4 regions of the Glutamicibacter halophytocola genome follow, and region 1 is predicted to be linked to each of the others. Evidence: riboswitches for the same ligand, from Rfam matches in the RefSeq annotation. Region 1 holds a riboswitch; each other region holds the start of a gene.

The links. A riboswitch is a leader RNA that binds a small molecule or an ion and turns the genes downstream of it on or off. The one in region 1 is predicted to bind S-adenosylmethionine.
Region 2: it holds a riboswitch for S-adenosylmethionine, as region 1 does, so the genes downstream of both, AOZ07_RS01750 (methionine ABC transporter ATP-binding protein) here and AOZ07_RS14470 (OsmC family protein) in region 1, are expected to answer to the same signal.
Region 3: it holds a riboswitch for S-adenosylmethionine, as region 1 does, so the genes downstream of both, AOZ07_RS03445 (hypothetical protein) here and AOZ07_RS14470 (OsmC family protein) in region 1, are expected to answer to the same signal.
Region 4: it holds a riboswitch for S-adenosylmethionine, as region 1 does, so the genes downstream of both, AOZ07_RS17005 (substrate-binding domain-containing protein) here and AOZ07_RS14470 (OsmC family protein) in region 1, are expected to answer to the same signal.

What each region holds. Positions count from the first base shown of each region.
Region 1 covers NZ_CP012750.1:3,122,336-3,127,151, reverse strand. The annotation lists gene AOZ07_RS14480 (SDR family oxidoreductase) at 1-392, shown strand, start outside; gene AOZ07_RS14475 (L-idonate 5-dehydrogenase) at 382-1,437, shown strand; gene AOZ07_RS14470 (OsmC family protein) at 1,514-2,065, opposite strand; SAM riboswitch class IV at 2,095-2,215, opposite strand; gene AOZ07_RS14465 (DEAD/DEAH box helicase) at 2,381-4,816, shown strand, end outside.
Region 2 covers NZ_CP012750.1:380,835-385,650, reverse strand. The annotation lists gene AOZ07_RS01765 (acyl-CoA dehydrogenase family protein) at 1-711, opposite strand, end outside; gene AOZ07_RS01760 (MetQ/NlpA family ABC transporter substrate-binding protein) at 805-1,677, opposite strand; gene AOZ07_RS01755 (methionine ABC transporter permease) at 1,720-2,436, opposite strand; gene AOZ07_RS01750 (methionine ABC transporter ATP-binding protein) at 2,453-3,259, opposite strand; SAM riboswitch class I at 3,345-3,434, opposite strand; gene AOZ07_RS01745 (SDR family oxidoreductase) at 3,719-4,582, shown strand; gene ggt (gamma-glutamyltransferase) at 4,800-4,816, shown strand, end outside.
Region 3 covers NZ_CP012750.1:717,534-722,349, forward strand. The annotation lists gene AOZ07_RS03430 (DEAD/DEAH box helicase) at 1-8, opposite strand, end outside; gene AOZ07_RS03435 (LOG family protein) at 95-1,273, shown strand; gene AOZ07_RS03440 (VIT1/CCC1 transporter family protein) at 1,351-2,454, opposite strand; gene AOZ07_RS03445 (hypothetical protein) at 2,510-2,776, opposite strand; SAM riboswitch class IV at 2,790-2,902, opposite strand; gene AOZ07_RS03450 (DinB family protein) at 2,975-3,559, opposite strand; gene AOZ07_RS03455 (helix-turn-helix domain-containing protein) at 3,735-4,298, shown strand; gene AOZ07_RS03460 (hypothetical protein) at 4,395-4,811, shown strand.
Region 4 covers NZ_CP012750.1:3,690,932-3,695,747, forward strand. The annotation lists gene AOZ07_RS17000 (sugar ABC transporter ATP-binding protein) at 1-1,432, opposite strand, end outside; gene AOZ07_RS17005 (substrate-binding domain-containing protein) at 1,416-2,456, opposite strand; SAM riboswitch class I at 2,525-2,615, opposite strand; gene AOZ07_RS17010 (SdpI family protein) at 2,878-3,246, shown strand; gene AOZ07_RS17015 (GntP family permease) at 3,326-4,687, opposite strand.

The DNA.
Region 1 (4,816 bases):
GCCGAGAAGCCGCCCGCGGCATGGTGGAACGCGGCGAAGGCAAGATCATCAACATCTGCTCGGTGCAAACCGACCTCGCCCGCCCCACCATCTCCGCCTACACCGCGGCCAAGGGCGGCCTGCGCAACCTCACCCGCGCGATGACCGCCGAATGGGCTGGCGCGGGCCTGCAGATCAACGGCATTGCACCGGGATACATCCACACCGAAATGACCCAGAACCTGGTGGACGACGAGAAGTTCAATTCCTGGATCCTGGGCCGTACCCCGGCTGCCCGCTGGGGCTCAGTCGAGGACTTGGCCGGTCCAGCGGTATGGCTGGCATCGGACGGATCCAACTACGTCAACGGGCAAACCATTTTCATCGACGGAGGCATGAGCGTTGTCGTCTAGCACCCTTTCCAACAAGACCCTGGGCGTCGTCGCCCATGCCGCTGGCGACCTGCGGATCGAGCAGATCGACCTGCCCGCACCCGCTGCGGATGAAGCACGAATCGCCATCGCCTATGGCGGCATTTGCGGTTCGGACCTGCACTATTGGAGCCACGGAGCGGCCGGGGAGTCCATCCTCAAGGCCCCGATGGTTCTCGGGCATGAGATCGTCGGCACCGTTATCCAGGCGGCCGCTGATGGCAGCGGCCCGGGCGCGGGAAGCAAAGTCGCGGTGCACCCGGCAACACCGGGAGACACCGGGGAACCCTATCCTTCTGACCGCCCGAACCTTTCACCCGGATGCACTTATTTGGGCTCGGCTGCCCGCTACCCGCATACCGAGGGCGCTTTTGCCCGCGAGGTGAATCTGCCTGCACGCATGCTGCGCGAACTGCCCGCTGGCCTCTCGCTGCGTGACGCTGCGCTGGCCGAGCCAGCCGCCGTGGCTTGGCATGCGGTCTCGCGTGCCGGCACCGTCTCCGGCAAAAAAGCTCTGGTCATTGGCGCTGGCCCGATCGGAGCGCTGGCCGTGGCGGTGCTCAAGCGCGCCGGTGCCAGCGAAATCATCGCGGTGGACATGCACGAGACGCCGTTGGGCATTGCCAAAGAACTCGGTGCCACCGCAACCCTGCGCGCCGATGACCAGGAAGCAATCGCCAAGGTCAACGCCGATGTGGTGATCGAGGCCAGCGGCAATTACCGCGGCCTGGCCTCTGCCATTCGCGGCGCGGTGCGTGGCGGACGCGTCGTCATGGTCGGCCTGCTGCCCTCCGGCGAGCAACCTGCCCTGATTTCGCTGGCCATCACCCGCGAGCTGGAACTTGTCGGCTCTTTCCGCTTCAACGACGAAATCGACCAGGTGATCGATGCGCTGGCCGACGGTTCCCTGCACATCGGCGCGGCCGTCACCCACGAGTTCCCGGTATCCGATGGCCTTGAAGCTTTTGAAACAGCCAAGGATTCCTCGAAGTCTGGCAAGGTCTTGCTGAACTTCCTGGAGCAGTAATCCCTCCCAGTGCAACGACGCGGTGGTGGCCTCTGATAACAAGGGCCGCCACCGCGTCTTTGCTATTAAGCAGGTGCTAGTTGGCCTCGGCAAGATGCAGCGAGGTGGCCACTGGCACCGGGTTGGCGAACAGATCGAGGACTGGGCAGTGGGCATCAACTGCTTGGCGCAATTCCTCGTAGCGCTCGACGGATTCTGGACCAGCTATCTGGACTTTCAAATCCACTGAAGAGAAACCGGGACGCACCGACGCGTCGATGCCGAATAGTCCGCGAACATCGAGCTGCCCATCAGCGGTAATCTGCACATCATCAACCTGGATGCCCAGGCTCTCGGCGTAGAGCCGATAGACCACGACCTGGCATGAGACCAAGGCTGCCAATGCGTATTCAACGGGACTGGCGGCGATGTCGTTACCGCCGAGCGCTGCTGGTTCATCGACGGTGAAGGTGTGCTTGCCGGCGCGAATATTGCTGGCGACCGAAGCAAAACCCTCGCCCTGGACAGTGAAGGTCAACTGGGCACTGTGTGGAGCGGAGGAGATCCGTTCGCCCCAACCGGCACCGGCTTCTTGCAGGCGTTGAGAGCGGTCTTCGGCCACGGATAGCTTGGCTGTTGCGTGAGGCATGGGGATTCATCCCCTTTCTGGCGCAGGGGCGCCATCGTTTACGATCCTGGATTTCAAGAAGCGTCGAATCGTCACCTGGGGCACCCCGCACAATGGCCTAAAGGGTTGCCGTCCACTCAGCCAGGGCTGTGATGAGTGGAACTCGTGATTCAGTGGTTCCTTTGTATCTTGTGGCAAGCGGATCGGTAAAGTATCCACTTAACGTTTCGTCATGGCGGTCCTGTCCCTTAGCGTCGATAGGATGGTGGGTAGCAATCCGCTCCAACGCACTACCCATGGATGGCGATGATGGAATTCCAGCTGACTCTTTCCTCAGTGAACTCATTAGTGTCCGAGGAAGAACTTCGCATCGGGCAATTCTTCTTCGAATCCGGAAAAGTCCAGGATGTTGAACGCCATCGTGAACGGGGGAACGCCCGAGTCACTGCGCTGGTTCGCAACAGCGAGGTCATGGTCGGGTTTCGGATCGGCAACGAGGGCATAGAATTCCACTCTTTCTGCACCGAACATCCATCTGAGTACTCCTGCCCGGAAGTCGCAGCACTGCTGCTGGAGATAGTCAGCGACGCCGAAGACCCGCTCTACGTCTCGGATCAGGCAGCCGACCCTTATGGCTGGCAACGCAATGCGGTTCCCCAATGGGAACGAAACCTGAATCGGTTGTTGCCCGTCGTTGAAGTAGAAACCGACATTGTCGAAGAGCCGCTGGGCCTGATTTTGAAGGTCGTCACAGAGCCACGGTACGGAGGAGAAGATGTCCTCACTCTCCAAGCGAGGCCGGCAAAGCAAGGAACCAAGAGCCCGTGGGTGCAGACCGGCATTAGCTGGAAATCGGTCGCCTTTGACGAGCACTTTTCCAGGGCGCAACGCCGCGCAGTCGTGGAATTGAACCGCCTGCGGGAACATGCCGAAAAGGTGAAGTACGGTCATTTCTGGGAAACCACAGACTGGATTTCCTTGATGGAACTTCCTGGCAAGGATCTCTTGGCCGCTTTCAAGGATCTCAAGGATGCAGGCGTTGCCATTATTAATGGCGGTTCTGCGTCCAAGCCGCCGGTGAACTTCAGTGAAAAACTGGCCCATGCATACGTGGATTTCCGTCAAGGGGAAAACGGCCTGACCGTCGAAGGCGTGCTTCATGGTCCTGAACCTGAACACACGCACCTGTTGCCCGTAGGAAATCCCCCTGCTTTTGTGGCTTTTTCCTCCCAGCCGTTGGCCAAATCCAAGACCTGGGGCCTGGCAGAATTTGCTGATCCGGTATCAGCAGAGCTCGCCACGTTTATTGCCTCCGGTGTCCAGTTCATTCCGTCTTCTGAAGTAGGCCGGTTTGAGCAAACCCATCTGGACAGGGTGCGCCAGCTGGCGCCATTGAAGAGCGCGGATGTTTCCTACGCCATCCCCGACCCTCCACGACCAGTGCTGCGACTGCGCGTTTCAAGCACTGTCGACAGCGTCAGCCTGCATTATTCATGGAAGTACGCAGCCAAGGCCCAACGCCAGCGAAGTGTTGAAAAGGAAATCATCGCTTCGATCAATGACAAATTGGGCGACGACTCTGCCTTGGGACAGGTGAAATCGAACGGGATCTACGAAGATCGAGAGCTGACGATGGATGAGTCCATCGACTTCTTGGTCTACACCTTGCCGTTACTGGAAGAACATCCCGATATCTTGATTGAAGCCCAGAACCAGCTTCCCAAGTATCGGATTATCGACTCTCCTGCGACGGTAGCCATCGATGCTGGTGAAAGCACTGGAGACTGGTTTGATCTGACAGTCGAGGTCACCATCGATGACATCAAGGTGCCATTTGCGCTACTGCTAGCTGCGCTCACGCTGCACTTGGATTATCTGGTTCTTGAGGACCTGACCGTCATTCCCATCGGCGGAGAAGACTTCGCCCAGCTGCGTCAGCTGATCGACGAGGCCGGTGAATTAGGCAAGGTCGAAGGCAATACAATTCGGGTCCACAAACTGAGCATCGACTGGTGGAAGGAACTGCTGGATCTGGGCATTATCGAAGCCCAGCATAACCAGTGGCTGCAGAACATGAATGAGCTCACCAGCGGCGAAGAGCTTAATCCCGTGGAACTGCCCGAGAGTTTCAAGGCCAACTTGCGCCCTTACCAGGAACAGGGGCTCGCGTGGCTTAACTTCCTGCGAACCCACTCGCTGGGAGGGGTTCTGGCAGATGACATGGGCCTGGGTAAAACCGTCCAATTGCTGGCGTGCCTCGAACAGGCACGCATCGAGAACCCGGGCCAAAAATTCCTGGTTCTGGCACCTACCTCGGTCGTAGGCAACTGGATCAATGAAGCACACCGGTTCACTCCCCATCTGAAGACGCGGGGGATTACCTCTACCGCCAAGAAGGCAGGGCAAACAGTCGCAGACCAGTTGGGCGATGCCCAGTTGATCGTGACCAGCTATGCGATCTTCCGGCTCTCCTATGAAGAGTTCGAAGCGGCAGGGTTCTCGGTCATGATCATGGATGAAGCCCAACAGCTGAAGAACCATGCCTCCAAGGGATATAAGCAGGCCCGGCAACTGCCTGTCCCCTGCAAATTTGTGGTCACAGGCACTCCGATGGAGAACAACCTGCTGGAGCTGTGGGCCCTGGTTTCGCTGGCAGCCCCTGGGCTGTTGGGCGCTCAGAACGCTTTCAAGGACAACTACCAAAAGCAGATATCCGACGGGGACAAGGAACGGCTTGAACGGCTCAAGAGCCGGCTGCGCCCCTTTGTCCTT
Region 2 (4,816 bases), 1.2 Mb from region 1:
GCACAGCTGGAAGAAGGCCGGTTCCAGGGTGGACGCCACCTTGCGCTGGATAATGTTCTCCGGCGCGACAAGAACTTCAGAGAAAATGGCGGTACCGGTGCCGGTCAGCGGCTGGCCAAAGCCATCCCAGTCATCAAGTATTTCAACGCCTTCGGCATTCCGGTCAACGACGGCATACTGGCGGCCTTCGACCCCTTCGGTCGTTGCCATGACCACAATCCAGTCGGCAAAAATCGACCCTGTGGTGTAGTACTTTTCGCCATGCAGAACCCAGCCGACGGTCTTCTTCACCAGTTTGGTATTCGTGGTGCCCAAAGCATTGCCACCGCGCTCGGTGGCGGCATTGCCGAAGATCTGCCCCTCAAGCACCTTGGGGAACCAGCGGTCCTGGAATTCTGCTGGCTGCAGGGAGATGGTTTCAACGAAGGAGAAGTGGCTGCGCAGCAGGTGCGCCACGTTGGAGTCCGCTGCAGCCAGCTCGATCAGCAAGCGGAACAGGTGCTCATGGCTAATCGGTGATCCGCCATGGCTCTCTGGCACGCGCAGCGTGGTAAATCCGGCCTCTTTGAGCCACTGCACCTGCTCAAAGGGCAGGATGCGCCTTTGTTCCCGCTCGCGGCTGCCTTCGGCGATTCGGGCGAAGACCGCGCTGAAGCGGTCGAGAAGCTCCTGATATCTGCTCTCGGCAGCTGCCGTGGCGACAATCGTCATTGGTTCTCCCTGCAGGACGTCGATAATTTGAGTACTAGGTCGGAAAAGTGGCGGCCCCGCGACACGGAAAAGCGGCGTCGCGGGGCCTATGGCCTACTTGTTCCAGGTCGCGAAGTCTGCTTCCAGATCGCGATCCCATGGGGTGCCCAGCGCACCGTCAAGATAGCTCGCATACCATTCGCGCACCTCGTCGGAATGGTAGGCCTCTTCCAGGGCCTTGCCCTTTTCGGTGTCCATGAAGCCTGGCTTCGCGGCGATGATGTTGATATATGGCAGCGCCTCTTCTTCCTTTTCAAAGAGCAGCGCATCCTTCGGGGTGAGCCCGATTTCCGCACCGAGGCGGGCGAAGAGGAATCCTGCATCCACGTCGGGAAGCGTCTTGGACAGCGACTGCTGATCCACCTCGACAAATTTGAAGTTCTTGGGGTTCTCCAGGATGTCGTTCTGCGACAGGTGGATCACGCTCTTGCCTTCGGTGACCTTCAAGAGCCCGGCCCGATCCAGCAGCGCCAACGCGCGGCCGTTGTTGGCGGTATCCACAGGAAGGGCAATGGTCGCACCGTTAGGCAGGTCCTTGATGTCGTCGTACTTCTTCGAGTACACGCCTGCCGGCGAGCTGTACATGTAGAAGGCCGGCTCCACGTCGACGTTCTGGTCCTTCTTGAACTGTTCAAGGTAGGCACCGTGCTGGAAGAAGTTGGCATCGTATTCGCCGTTGGACACCACGTGGTTTGGCTGCACGATGTCGGTGACATAGGTGGCTTCCAGGGTCCAGCCCTTTTCAGCCAGCAGCTTCTGGGCGATTTTGGTTGGTTCCTGGGATGGAGCCGATTCGGTGACGATGACCTTGATGGTCTTATCCCCCGAGCTGGCCTCTGGGCCGCCTACCAGGCCGCAAGAAGTCAGTGCGAGAATTGCGGCGGAGCCGGCGGTGAAGGTCAAAAAGGTGCGGCGGGATAAAGCCATGGTGTTGTCCTTTGATGAATTGCGAGTTGAGTGGTTCAGTGTTTAGCGCTTGTCAGCGGCGCGCGATAGCCGGGTTCCGAAGAATTGAACTGCGTGGACCAGCAGGATCATCAAGACGATGGCCAGCAGCATGACTCCGGTTTCATAGCGGTAGTAGCCGTAGCGGATGGCGAAGTCGCCGATGCCGCCGCCGCCAACGAGACCGGCCATGGCCGAGTACGAGATGAAGCTGACCGTCATGATGGTGATGGAAGACAGCAGCGCCGGCTTGGCTTCGACCAGCAGCACTTCACGGATGATCTGTCCGCGCGTGGCTCCCATGGCCTGCGCGGCTTCGACCACTCCGTTGCCCAGCTGGCTGATGTTCTGCTCCACAAAACGGGCGAAATACGGGATCGCGTTGATGGTCAGCGGCACGATAACCGCGGCGGTGCCAATAGTCGTTCCCACAACAAATCGGGTGAACGGAATAATGGCGATCAGCAAGATCAGGAATGGGAAGGAGCGGATCGTATTCACCAGCCCGTCAACAATCTTGTGCACTCGCGGACGCGGGCGCAAGCCGTTGGGAGACATCGAATAGAGCCAGATGCCCAGCGGGGTTCCCAAGAGAATGGCGATCGGGATCGAAACCAGCAGCATCGCAAAGGTCTGTGCCATGGCCACCCAGATTTCCGGGGCCAGTTCCACAATGCGGTCAAGGCTGAATGCTGCTGCGCTGCCGTTGCTCGTGGCTAGCACTACTGAAGTGAAGTTCATTGGTAATCCAGGTTCTCTATACGCGGGTTACGTTGGCGGCAAGGTCTTGGGCCTGCTTGGGCTGGCGGTTCAGCGTGATTTCATCGCTGATCAGGTAGCGGCCGATAGGCGTCTTTGGTTCAAAGCCTGGTTCTTGTAGCGAGCTCAGGGCGAACTCTTCCACGACCGCGGCGTCTTCCATCACCGAGACCTTGTCGGCGATGGCCTTAATGACATTCATTTCGTGGGTGACGATAACGGTGGTGATGCCAAGGCTGGCGTTAATGTCGCTGAGGTACTGGAGCACCGAGGTAGTGGTTCGCGGATCCACCGCGCTGGTAGGTTCATCGCACAACAAGACCTTGGGCTCGGTGACCAGCGCGCGGGCGATGGAGATGCGCTGCTTCTGCCCGCCCGAGAGCTGTCCAGGATAGGCGGACGCCTTGTCGGCGAGGTCCACGATGGATAGTGCTTCCAGGGCACGTTCGCGGCGTTGTTTCTTGGGCACACCGGCGAACTTCAGGTTCAGTTCAACGTTCTGTTGCGCGGTGCGATTGTTCAGCAGGTTGAAGTGCTGGAAGATCATCCCGATCTCATGGCGCTGCTTGCGCAACTCGCCTTCGCTCAGCCCGGTCAGTTCTACGCCGTCAACAAAGACCTGGCCCGAGGTCGGGCGCTGGAGCAAATTGATATTGCGCAACAGCGTGGATTTGCCGGCACCGGAAAAACCGATAATACCGTGAATGCTTCCGGCTTGAATATCCAGCGTGACATCCTTGACGGCCGTGAACTGGTCGCGGCCTTTGCCGAAGGTTGTTGTTACGTTCTCAAGACGAATCATCATCGCTCCCTTGATGCTTGGTTATGCGGAGCGTACTTCGCAAGAAACCATCTGCTGGGGACAGATTTTTCCGTCGCGAAGTGAAAGTACTCCATCGGTCCTGGCTGTAGCACCGCTCCCATACGGGTGGTTGCTGCGACGTCGTTGAGCCAGATCTCTCAGTCGCTCTGGATGGTGTGTGTTCGGTTGTACCGCCCGAACAATTCAAGTCTGTCCTCCATGGATGCAAGCCGGCAAACGTTACGTCAATCAGCGTCATGAAGTCGCAGTTCGGACGGACCGGGAAAGGAATCACGCAATAATCCGCGTAGCAATACGAAATATTTCGTCACTTGCTCCCTTTAAGACGAAAAGGCTTGAAGAACTTGCACCTCTGGCCATCGATGCGCCAGCGATCATGGTGCGGGAATTCTGTGCTGGGCGCCGTGGTTGTACTGGAGTGCAAACCTACGAGAGGACTTCATGAAGATCGCAATTACCGGTGCCACCGGACAACTTGGACGACTGGTCATCGATGCATTGCTGCGGCGCGGAGCCGACCCCGCCCAGCTGGTTGCCATCGGCCGTTCGGAAGAGAAGCTGGAACCCCTGGCCGGCAAAGGTCTTCAGACGCGCGTCGCCGATTACAACGTGGAGGCCAGCCTGGTCGCCGCGCTGGAGGGCGTCGACAAGCTGTTGCTGGTTTCGAGCAGCGAAGTGGGCCAGCGGGCAACCCAGCATGAAAATGTCATCACCGCTGCGCAACGCGTCAACGTCAAGCTCATCGCCTACACCTCCATCGCCAATGCCCTCACCGGCAACATGAAACTGGCGCAGGAGCATATCGCCACCGAACACCTGCTGGCTGGTTCCGGCATCGGCTACGTCCTCTTGCGCAACGGCTGGTACACGGAAAATTACACCGATCAGCTCCTGGGCTACCTGAACAGCAAAGTCGTGCTCGGCGCCGCGGCCGACGGCAAGATCAGCGCCGCCACGCGCGCGGACTATGCCGAGGCGGCTGCTGCGGTATTGCTCTCGGAAGCCGGGGAAGCCGGGAAGATCTACGAACTGGGCGGGGACAAGCCTTTCACCCTCAGCCAGCTCGCCGGGGCTGTCGGCGCTGCCGCGGGACAAGATGTCGCCTACCAGGATATGGACCCTGAAAAGCTGGTTGAGATCTACACCGAATCAGGTGTTCCCGCGGTGTTCGCTGACATTCTGGTGGATACGGACCTGCGCATTCGCGAAGGCGCCCTGGAAGTGCATTCCGGGGACTTGGCACGGCTCATTGGCCGCGCGCCTACCTCCCTTGGCAAGGCGATCAAGGACGCCCTGGCCCGCTAAGGCAGGCTGGTATTTTCACCGTTGGAGGCAATCAGCCAGGGCGATTCATGGGCCGCTGGTTGCCTCCGGGTTTTAACGGCATAGCGCAAAATAATCCTTCGACCAGCGCGGAAATAGAGCATGCAATACAAAATGGCGCGTGTCACAACGCTGGCGAATCCAGTCCTTCCCGTAAATTGACGCATACTTCATCCCCACCTTTTCAGGAGATCAGAGTATGCAACGATCAAGTTT
Region 3 (4,816 bases), 1.5 Mb from region 1:
TCACTCATCCTCTCATCGTTTCACGTTCCGGCCCGCGGTGAAAGTTCAAGGGCCTGTCTGTGAATAATCACTATCTATGACGTAGCGTTGACGCATGTCGCACATCTGGCCTTATCTACCGGCGAGGGCAGTGAATATCACCTCGCTCGTCGAGTTTGATCGCTTGGCTTCCGACGCGCTTTCCTCCCTCCACCCCCGCGGATTCAGCTGGCGCGTGCATCGGGTTGATCTGCGTGAACGGGACTCCGTCCTTCGCTCCCTGGACCTGTCGGAAGCGATCTTCATCGATTGCCAATACTCGCAGCATGGGCGGGAACTGGTTCAGGCGACCGGTGGCCTGTGCATGAGCTCTGGCGAAGAACTGCCCTTCACCACGGGGGAACGCAGCTTGTATACCCCGGAAGAACTCTATGAAGGGATCCGCGCGCAGGGCTACGAACAGGTCCCGGATGCGAAGATCTACGCCTATTCGCAACAGCACACCGCACCGGCTGCGCTGAATCCCGAAGATGCGATGGCCAGGACCCTGCATGATCACCACGTTGGGCAGGCTTTGATTTCGGAAGTCTATGAGGGCGTGTTCAAGGATTCCCCGCTCATCGGGGTTATGGGCGGCCATGCGATGCGCCGCGGTTCACGCGAGTACGCGCAAACAGTGGAACTGGGCCAATTGATTACCCGGGCCGGCTATGGCGTGGCCACTGGCGGGGGACCGGGAGCCATGGAAGCTGCCAATGCCGGGGCATGGCTGGCAGGCTACCAGCAAAAGGATCTCAACCTTGCCCTGGAAATGCTCGCCGAACAGCCCGACGCCATTCACCAGCGCACCGGATGGGCCAGGACCGCGCTCGCCGTCAAGGATCGTTTCCCCAGCTCGCAGCAGTCATTGGGGGTGCCTACATGGTTTTACGGCCACGAACCGCCAAATCTTTTTGCCACGAAGATCGCAAAGTTCTTCGCCAACTCCATCCGCGAGGCAATTCTCCTGGAGCAGTCCAATGGCGGGCTGATTGTCTTGCCCGGATCCGCCGGCACGGTTCAGGAGATCTTCCAGGATGCCTGCGAAAACTACTATGCCACCGGCGCCCGGGTGGTTCCCATGGTCCTGTTCGGCCGTGAATACTGGACCAGGACCCTGCCGGTGTGGCCGCTGCTCCAGGCGCTAGCCGCCGATCGGGTGATGGGAGAAAAGATTGCCCTGGTGGACACCGCGGCCGAGGCGATGGAGTTCATCAGCTCCATGAGCACGCTGCGCCGGCGCACACGCTGGTAGCGCCCCCAAGCAAATGACCCCGCGGCATCAGATGATGCCGCGGGGTCATGGGCGATTGAAGCCGAGCCAACAGCCGGTCATGCCACCTGCACGTCGAAGAGCAGGCCCAGGCAGTAGGTGACCGCTGCGGCGCCCCATCCAATGGCCAGCTGGCGCAGGCCGCGCTTGAGCGGCGAGGCTCCGGAGAGCAGGCCGACGATGGCTCCGGTGATCATCAAGGCGATCCCCACCAGGATCACGGAGATGGCCACGGCCGCCAAGCCGCCGAGACCGAAGATATAGGGCAGGATCGGGATGATGGCGCCGGAAGCGAAGAGGCAGAAGGAAGTGGCTGCCGCGCCGGTGGCCGAGCCGAGCTCTTCGTGTTCGTTTTCCAATTCCTCTGCGCGTTCCTCGGGGTTCAGCGAGAAGGCGGGGTTGCAATCACAGGTGAAAAGCCCCATGCGTTCTGCGGCGCGGTGTTCGGCATCTTCATCGCTCATGCCGCGGGCCTTGTAGATCAGCACCAGCTCGTTGGACGCCAAATCGAGGTTGGGTGCTGCCGTCAGCGTCACCTGGGTGGGCCGTGAAGCGGTGAGAAGCTCGCGCTGGGACCGCACGGAGACGAATTCGCCGGCCGCCATGGATAGCGCTCCGGCCAAGAGCCCGGCGATGCCGGAAAAGAGCACGAAGGTGGAGGATACCCCGGTGGCGCCGATGCCCATGATCAGGGCGAGGTTGGAGACCAGGCCGTCATTCGCGCCAAAAACCGCGGCGCGGAAGTTGCCCGAGAGCTGAGCCCGGCCGGCGGTGGCCAGTGCGCGGACTACTTCTTCATGCACCTGTTCGTCGGCGGCCATTTGCGCGGTCGCGTCCTTGTCGTCGCGGTACGGCGAATTGCTCTCGGAGCGCTGTGCCATGGCCAGCACGAAGACCGAGCCGAAATTGCGGGCCAAGAAGCGCAAGATCGTGCGGCGCAATGATGGGCGGACCGGCTTGGCGTGTTCGCCCAGCTTGGCCCGCCAGTGCGCCTCATGCCGCGCTTCGGCTTCGGCGAGTCCCAGCAGGATCTGCCTTTCCTGCCCGGATTTCTTCTGGGCCAGGGTGCGGTAGATGGCGCCTTCGGCGACTTCATCGGCCAGGTATTTTCGCCAGCGCTGGACTTGGGCACGGGTAGGTTCGGTTGCTGACTGGTTCGACATCACGAAAACAGCTCTCTTGGCAGGTCGAATTTCTTGTCGAAACTCGGTGAACGGGTCAGCTACCGATTTTAGTAAGGGGATGGGGCGTTGGGAATTTGGCAAGGCTAAAAGCGGCGTTGCGCCCCTGCGGTTCCCCTGCGGCGGCAACGCCCAGGAGCAGCTGGGAAGTTTCCGGATCGAAGACCGGGCGGCGTGCGCAGCGGGCCAGGAGCTGTTCGAGCAGAATTGGATCGCCGACGTAGCAGATATGCCAGAGTCCGTGGACCTTGAATTGCACTTGGCCGGTTCGGCGGTCGACGATGGGCAGGACGGAATAGGCCATGTGATGCGCTCTCGCTGTGTTCTTGCCCGAGCACAGTGTGTGAACGGACCGCTTCTTCATCCGAACCACCCATGAATCTGGGGTTGGTGCACGGCCAGTCGGAGCTTGGCGCCGTGTCTCGTGAAGCAACACTTGTGATGCTACCGCCTGCGCTGTCCGCGATGAAGGCCTGTTCCGTAATATGACCTGGGCTCCTGGCTACTGGTGGTCATCACCGATGGCGAGGCGGTTGATCGATTCGAACTGCTGGGCCCATTGCGCTGCGGAATAGTCCGGGAGGTTGGGCGCTTCGGGGCGCAAGCCGGTGAAGCCATCAAGCTGTTCGCGCACGATGTCGAGGTGGCCGGCGTGCCGGGAGGTTTCCGCGATCATGTGCACCATGAGATGTTCCAGCGTGGTGTGCCGGCGGCGGATCCACCAGGGCACTTCGACGGGAGCGCTGAGCGGCAAAGCCCTGATGCCAGCATCCGAGAAGGCGGTTGACTCCCGGTACAGCTCGATAATCCCGCTGGCGCTGAAGCGGGCCGGCGGCAGGAAGTCGGCCTGCGGGTCATCGGCATCCAGAAGCTCTTGGATATAGGGGTCATCCACTGTGCGGCCGAGGCATTGGGCAAAATACCCGTACTCGGTGATGGCCAGGTGGTGGACGACGCCGAGGATGTGCGTTCCGGTGGGCGTCAGCGGTTTGCGTGCCAGCTGTGCGCTCAGCCCCTGGGCCTTGTAGATGACTGCGTCGCGCGCGTCGGAGAGATATTCCTGGAGCAGTTCCTTGCTGTGATCCATGATCAGAGTCTAGCCAGCGTGTGGGGATCTGGAGCGCGGAACGTGTGGGACACGGCATATTTGCAGGACTCGCGCTATGCTCTGTTTACTATTGGTAAACTTGCCGCCGCAGCCTTTTCGGAGCGCCCCTTTGGCTGCTGGCGTGCCGCAACAAGCGAAGTGATGGAGCGAAAGCATGAAGACCCTGCCCGTGGAATCAAGCGGTGCCGCGATCAATATCGGTTCGCGGTTGCGCGGGGTGCGCCAGCGGCAGCGAATGACCATCGACCAGGTCGCTGAGCTGTCTGGGCTGACCAAGGGCTTCCTCTCGCGTGTTGAGCGAGATCTCACCAGCCCCTCGGTCTCCACGCTGCTGAAATTGTGCGAGGTGCTCGGCATCGAGGTGGGCACGCTATTTGAAGTGCCCGAAACCATGCTGGTGCGGCTGGAAGAAGCGCCGCGGGTGTCGCTGGGCGGGGAGGGGATCACCGAGCAGCTGGTGACGCCGCGCAGCGAGAAGCGCGTGCAGATGATCCGAGCCGAAATCGCTCCCAAGGGCTCCGGCGAAGCCGAGCTGTATTCGGTGGACTGCGAGTTGGAAGTGCTCCATGTGATCGCCGGGAAATTCACCCTCGTGCTGCCCGAGCAGCGTGTTGAGCTCCAGGCCGGGGACACCATGACCTTTCCCGGGCGCGAGCCGCACAGCTGGGAAAACGAGTCCGATGAGGCAGCCCTGGTGACCTGGACCTTGATCCTCTAGCTTCAAGCGCTCCTTTTCGTTGCGGTGCTGTGGAGCGCGTATTCTAAAAAGGTGTGCTCGGCGTGCGCACACAGTGCGGTGATCGATGGGAGTGGCGTGAGGACTAGCGAGGATACTGGCGCACGGGATCAGCTTCGCTGCATCAGCTGGTGGGCTTCGGTGCTTGTCGGACTTCTTGCCGGCACGACCCTGACGTGGATCCGCACGCAGCGCAATTTCTTTTTCATCGGGGCGGTTATTATCGCGGTGGTGATTGTGGTGCTCGGCCTGCGGACCATTCGGCGCAGGGCCCGCTTCCCGCAAATGGCGCAGGCCCGCGTTTCGTGGCTATATGCCTTCTGGGCGATCATTCTCATGATCCTGGTCGGGCCCCTGCAACTGGTCTACGTAGCCGATGACCTCTCCGAGCTCATGCTCAAGTCCCTGATCCTCTCCGCCGGGTTCTGCGTGGCGATCCATGAAATCGATCGTTCGCTGGTTAATGCCAGCACGAAGAACTTCCGCGGCGCCTAGTCTTC
Region 4 (4,816 bases), 570 kb from region 1:
GGCCGCGGTAAAGCACCAGCACCCGGTCGGCCAGGCCAACCACTTCTTCCAGGTCCACGCTGACCATCAGCGCGGCGGCTCCGTCCTGCACCAGCTGGGAAATCTGCGCGTAGATCTGCGCGCGGCTTCCCACATCCACGCCCGAGGTGGGCTGGTCCAGGACCAGCACATCGGACCCCTTGGCCAGCCAGCGGGCCAAGACGGTCTTCTGCTGGTTGCCGCCGGAGAGGCCCGAAGCCACGGCTTCGGGATCAGCCGGGCGGATATCCAGGCGCTGCACCAGCTCCTCCGCGGCATCCCGCTCCTTGCGCGCATTGAGCAGCCCAAGCCGGCGGCCGAGCTTCCGCAGGCTGGCGGCGGCAACATTCTCGCGCACGGTGTTGCGCAGGAAGATGCCATCGCGGTGCCGGTTCGATGGGACGTAGGCGCCGGCCCGGGCGACAAAGTCCGCGGCCGAAGCCACCGGGCGGCCGTGCAGCAAGGCGGTGCCCGCATGCGGATGATTGCCGGTGACCGCGTCGGCGAGCACCTCGATGCCTGATCCCACCAATCCGGTGACGGCCACGATTTCCCCGGGAGCCACCGTGAGATCGATGCCCTCCAGCTTGCCAGCCACCGACAGGCCCGAGAGCTGGAGGGCCGGCTCGCCCTGGCGGGCGGGGGCCTCGCGCTGCTGGTGCGAGAATTCGTTGACCTGGCTGCCCAGCATCAAGCCGATGACATCTGAAATGCTGTCGCCGTGCGCAAAGCTGGCATCCCCGGCATTCCTGCCGTTGCGCAGTACCGTGATCCGGTCGGTGACCTGCTGCAGTTCCTGGAGATAGTGGGAGATGAAAATAATCCCCACCCCGCGATCACGCAGGTGCCCGATGGTGCCGAAGAGCTGCTCGACCTCGTCATTGGCCAAGGGCGCGGTCGGCTCATCAAGAATCAGCACCTTGGGTTCGGCCAGCACGGCGCGGGCAATCTGGATCAGCTGCTGCTGGGCAACGCTCAGCTCGTCGACAAAGGCCGCGGTGTCCAGCTCCTGGCCGGTGGTCCGCAGGATATCGGCCCGGGCCGCCTCTTGCACGGTGCGCTCGTGGCGCCATAAACCGCGGTTTCTGGATGTGCCAAGATACAGCTGTTCGGCAACGGTCAGGCGCCCGGCCAGGTGGCGGTCCTGGTGGATCACCTCAATGCCCAGCGCTTCGGCATCGGCCGGGCGCCGTATCTGCACCGCCTGTCCAGCAAGCTCGATCTGCCCCGAATCCAGGGTGTACAACCCGGTGAGGATCTTGATCAGGGTTGATTTTCCGGCACCGTTTTCACCTACCAGGCCGAGCACTTCCCCGGCCCGCAGCTGCAGGTGGACATCGTCCAGCACGGTGACGGCGCCAAAGGATTTGCCGATCCCGGCCATGCTCAGCAGCAGGCTAGATTCCGTTGTCATTGCGCACCTGATTCACGTTGTCCTTGTCCACAAAAATCGGCTCGGCGTAGCTGGTGCTTGGTACCTGGTCGGCTTGCCCGTTGAGGAACAGCGCAATATTCGTGGCCGAGGTGGCAGCAATCTGCTTGGTGGGCTGGGCGACGGTGAACTGGTAGGAGCTCTGCGGATTCGCGATCAAGTCCAGTGCCCCGGGTTCCGCGTCGACTCCATAGAGCTTGATGTCATTATCGGTGGGATCGATAGCCTGCGCGGCGCCGATCAGCGGCATATCCCAGCAGGACCAGATCGCATCCACTTCGCCTTCGGGCAGCCTGCGCAGCTGATCCTGGATCTGGTTCTTGGCATCTTCGATGGTGCCTTCGTACTTGTCCTGCAGTTCCGGGGTGATCTTCTCGATATTCGGGTAGTCTTCGAGCACCAGGTTCAGGCTGTTGTAGCGGATCCGGCAGGGCGTCACGCCCGGGAAGCCGTTGAAGACCAGGATCTTGCCCTTGCCGTGCAGGTCTTCAGCCATGGTGCGAGCCAGTGTGGTGCCGACGTTCCAGTTATCGCTGGTGACGTTGTTCTTCGAGTACTCGCTCTGGAAGTCGATGGTGAACAACGGAATTCCCGCAGCATCCACCTTGGCCAGGGCCGGGGTGAGCGTCTGGGCATCGCCCAAGATCACCACGATGGCATCGGGCGACTGGGTAATGAGATTTTCCACGTCCGAAACGTGCTTCTCGTCCTTGGCTTCGGCCTGGGTGGCAATGACCTCTCCGCCGAGCTCCTTGATGCGTTCTTGGATTTGCTGATACACCACGCGCGAGTAGTCGTGCAGAATGTCCTTGGCCGCGATGCCCACTTTTTTGCCCTCGAGCGAAGGAACATCGTCGAGCTTCTGTTCGGTTTGCGGGTTGCTGCTTGGCGCCACGGCCGGCGCGGCTTCGGGGCGTGGTTCTTTCAGCGAGCAACCGGAGAGCAGCGTGGTTGCTGCGAGTGCGGCAGCCACAAATTTCAGGGTGTTCGGGCGAGTGCGAGTCATGCCGTCCCTCTCTTGGACATATCGAACCGAGGGATCCCGAACAGAAGTTCACGCTTCTTGCCCCGGGAGCTCCATCGAACCTGGCGTTAGCACTATCTGCAGGAGGCAGGCTTGCTGCGGCGTCGTGGAGCCAGGTCTCTCAGCCGCTCTGGATGGGGTGTTATCCGAGTCAAGCATTGATCCCGGGAGCTTGCCATCAACGCGTCACTGGAGGGAACACTGCGTCAGATCTCTTCACAAATCCCGGGCTGGCAAGGCTGGGCGGCGGCGGGCAGGCGCTAAGTCAGCGTCATATTTCCGCATATTACGGCTTCCAGCTCGTATTGGTCATGGTGCGTGAGTTCGAAGGTTCGGCCTGACTTGGGTATTGGAACATATCCCAATCATCTAGAGTGAATCCAAGGAGACCAATCGATAGGACATGCGCGTGGACCTGGCCAGCACACTGAGCCTCATGTTCGGACTGCTGGCGCTCGCGCTCACTGCGAGCACACTGGGCCGCATGGGAGCCGAAGGGCGCCTGCCGCGCAACAACAGCGTTGGCCTAAAGACCCGCCACACCATGGCCAGCGATGAAGCCTGGCTGGCAGCGCACCGTCGAGCAGCACCAACCCTTCAGCTCTTTGGCATAGCAGGCTGGCTGTTTTTGATCATCGCGGCGATCTTCTGTTTCACCCAGAATTTCACCGTAGCCTTTGCGCTGACCGCGATCGGCTTTGCCCTGGGCGTCGCCATGATGCTGGTTGCCGGATCCAAGGGAAACAAGGCCGCCAAAGAGTTCTGCCCTTGAGCTCCCTTTAAAACAGGGCACCGCGCCATCAAGGAAGGGTTCGATGATGGCGCGGTGCCCGGGGTGTATTCAGCAGTGCCTAGAGCAGAACCGCCCCCAGGATCCAGACCGTTGCAAAGGCCGCGGTGCCCTGGATTGCCGTAGCCACGCTGAGGGTCTTGTATGCAGTGATCACCGGAATCCGGCTGAGCTGCGAAACCACCCAGAAGTACGAGTCATTCGCGTGCGAGACAACCATCGCACCGGCACCCACCGCCAGGACGCTGAGCACCATTCCCAATTCGGAATCCAGCCCCAGCGAACCGAGCATCGGCGCGACCAGCGCGGAGGTGGTCACCATCGATACCGTGGACGATCCCTGCGCCGACTTCAGGGCGGCGGCAATCAGGAACGGCACCGCCAGGCCCAGGCCGAGTCCGCTCAGCGAGTCGGAGAGAATCGTGGTCAGCTCCGAGGCGGCCAGCACCGCGCCCAATGCGGCGCCAGCCCCGGTAATCAGCAAGATCGGGGCAGCGGTGCGCACCGATTCGTGCATCTGCTCATTAAAATCGCCCAGCTTGTTCTCGCCGCGCAACAGCAAAGTGGCCGAGAGCAGGCCGAAAATCAGGGCGATCACCGGCGTGCCGAGGAACGAGAGGACTTCAACCAGCGTTCCCCCGCCCAGCGGCTGGGATGGCAGCTTGGCGATAGATGAGGCACAGATCAAAACCAGCGGCACCAGGATCGGCAAGAAGGCCAAGGCAGGATGCGGCAGCTTGCCGAAGCTTGCGCGCAGCTGCTCGTAGTCCAGGTCTGCCAGATCATTCTCGTCTTCCGACGGCAAGGCGGTCCATTGGGACTTGTTGAAGCGGCTGGCATAAAACAGGCCGGCCAACGCGGAGATGGCTGCCACCGGAAGGCCAACGGCAATGATCAGCCCGAGGTTATCGGCAATGCCGATGCTCTCGGCCGCCGCCAGCGGGCCGGGGGTTGGCGGAACCATGGTGTGCGTGGCGTACAGGCCGGTCATCAGCGCCACCGAAGTAGCCAGCCCCGATACGCCGGTGCGAAGGGTGATGGCTTTGCGCAGCGAGTTCAGCACCACGTAGCCCGAATCGCAGAAGACCGGAATCGAGACAATGTAGCCAATGATTGTCAGGGTCAGATTGGGGAACCTGGTTCCCAGGACCTTGATCAGCGCGTCGGCCATGGAGATTGCGGCGCCCGATCGTTCCAGGATGATGCCGATCATCGTGCCGAAGAGGATGACCAGGCCGATATTGCCCATGGTGGTGCCGAAGGCGGTGGTGACGGTGCCCGCCACTTCGGCCAGGGGAATCCTGTAGGCGAAGGCGGCAAGGATAGCTGCGCCAATCAACGCGAGGAAGGGGCTGATTTTCCAGCGTGCGGTCACCAGCACAATGGCGACCACGAGGATCAAGAGAACAATAAGTTCGTACACGGCAGGTTGGCTCCTTTGCCACTATGTGTGGATCGCTGTCCAGCAAAGCGGCTCAAGCTCTGGGGGTTGGATCAGCCAGGCCCGGATTTCTTCGGTTTCGCTGACCCTGGACAGCAGGTGATGTGCCAA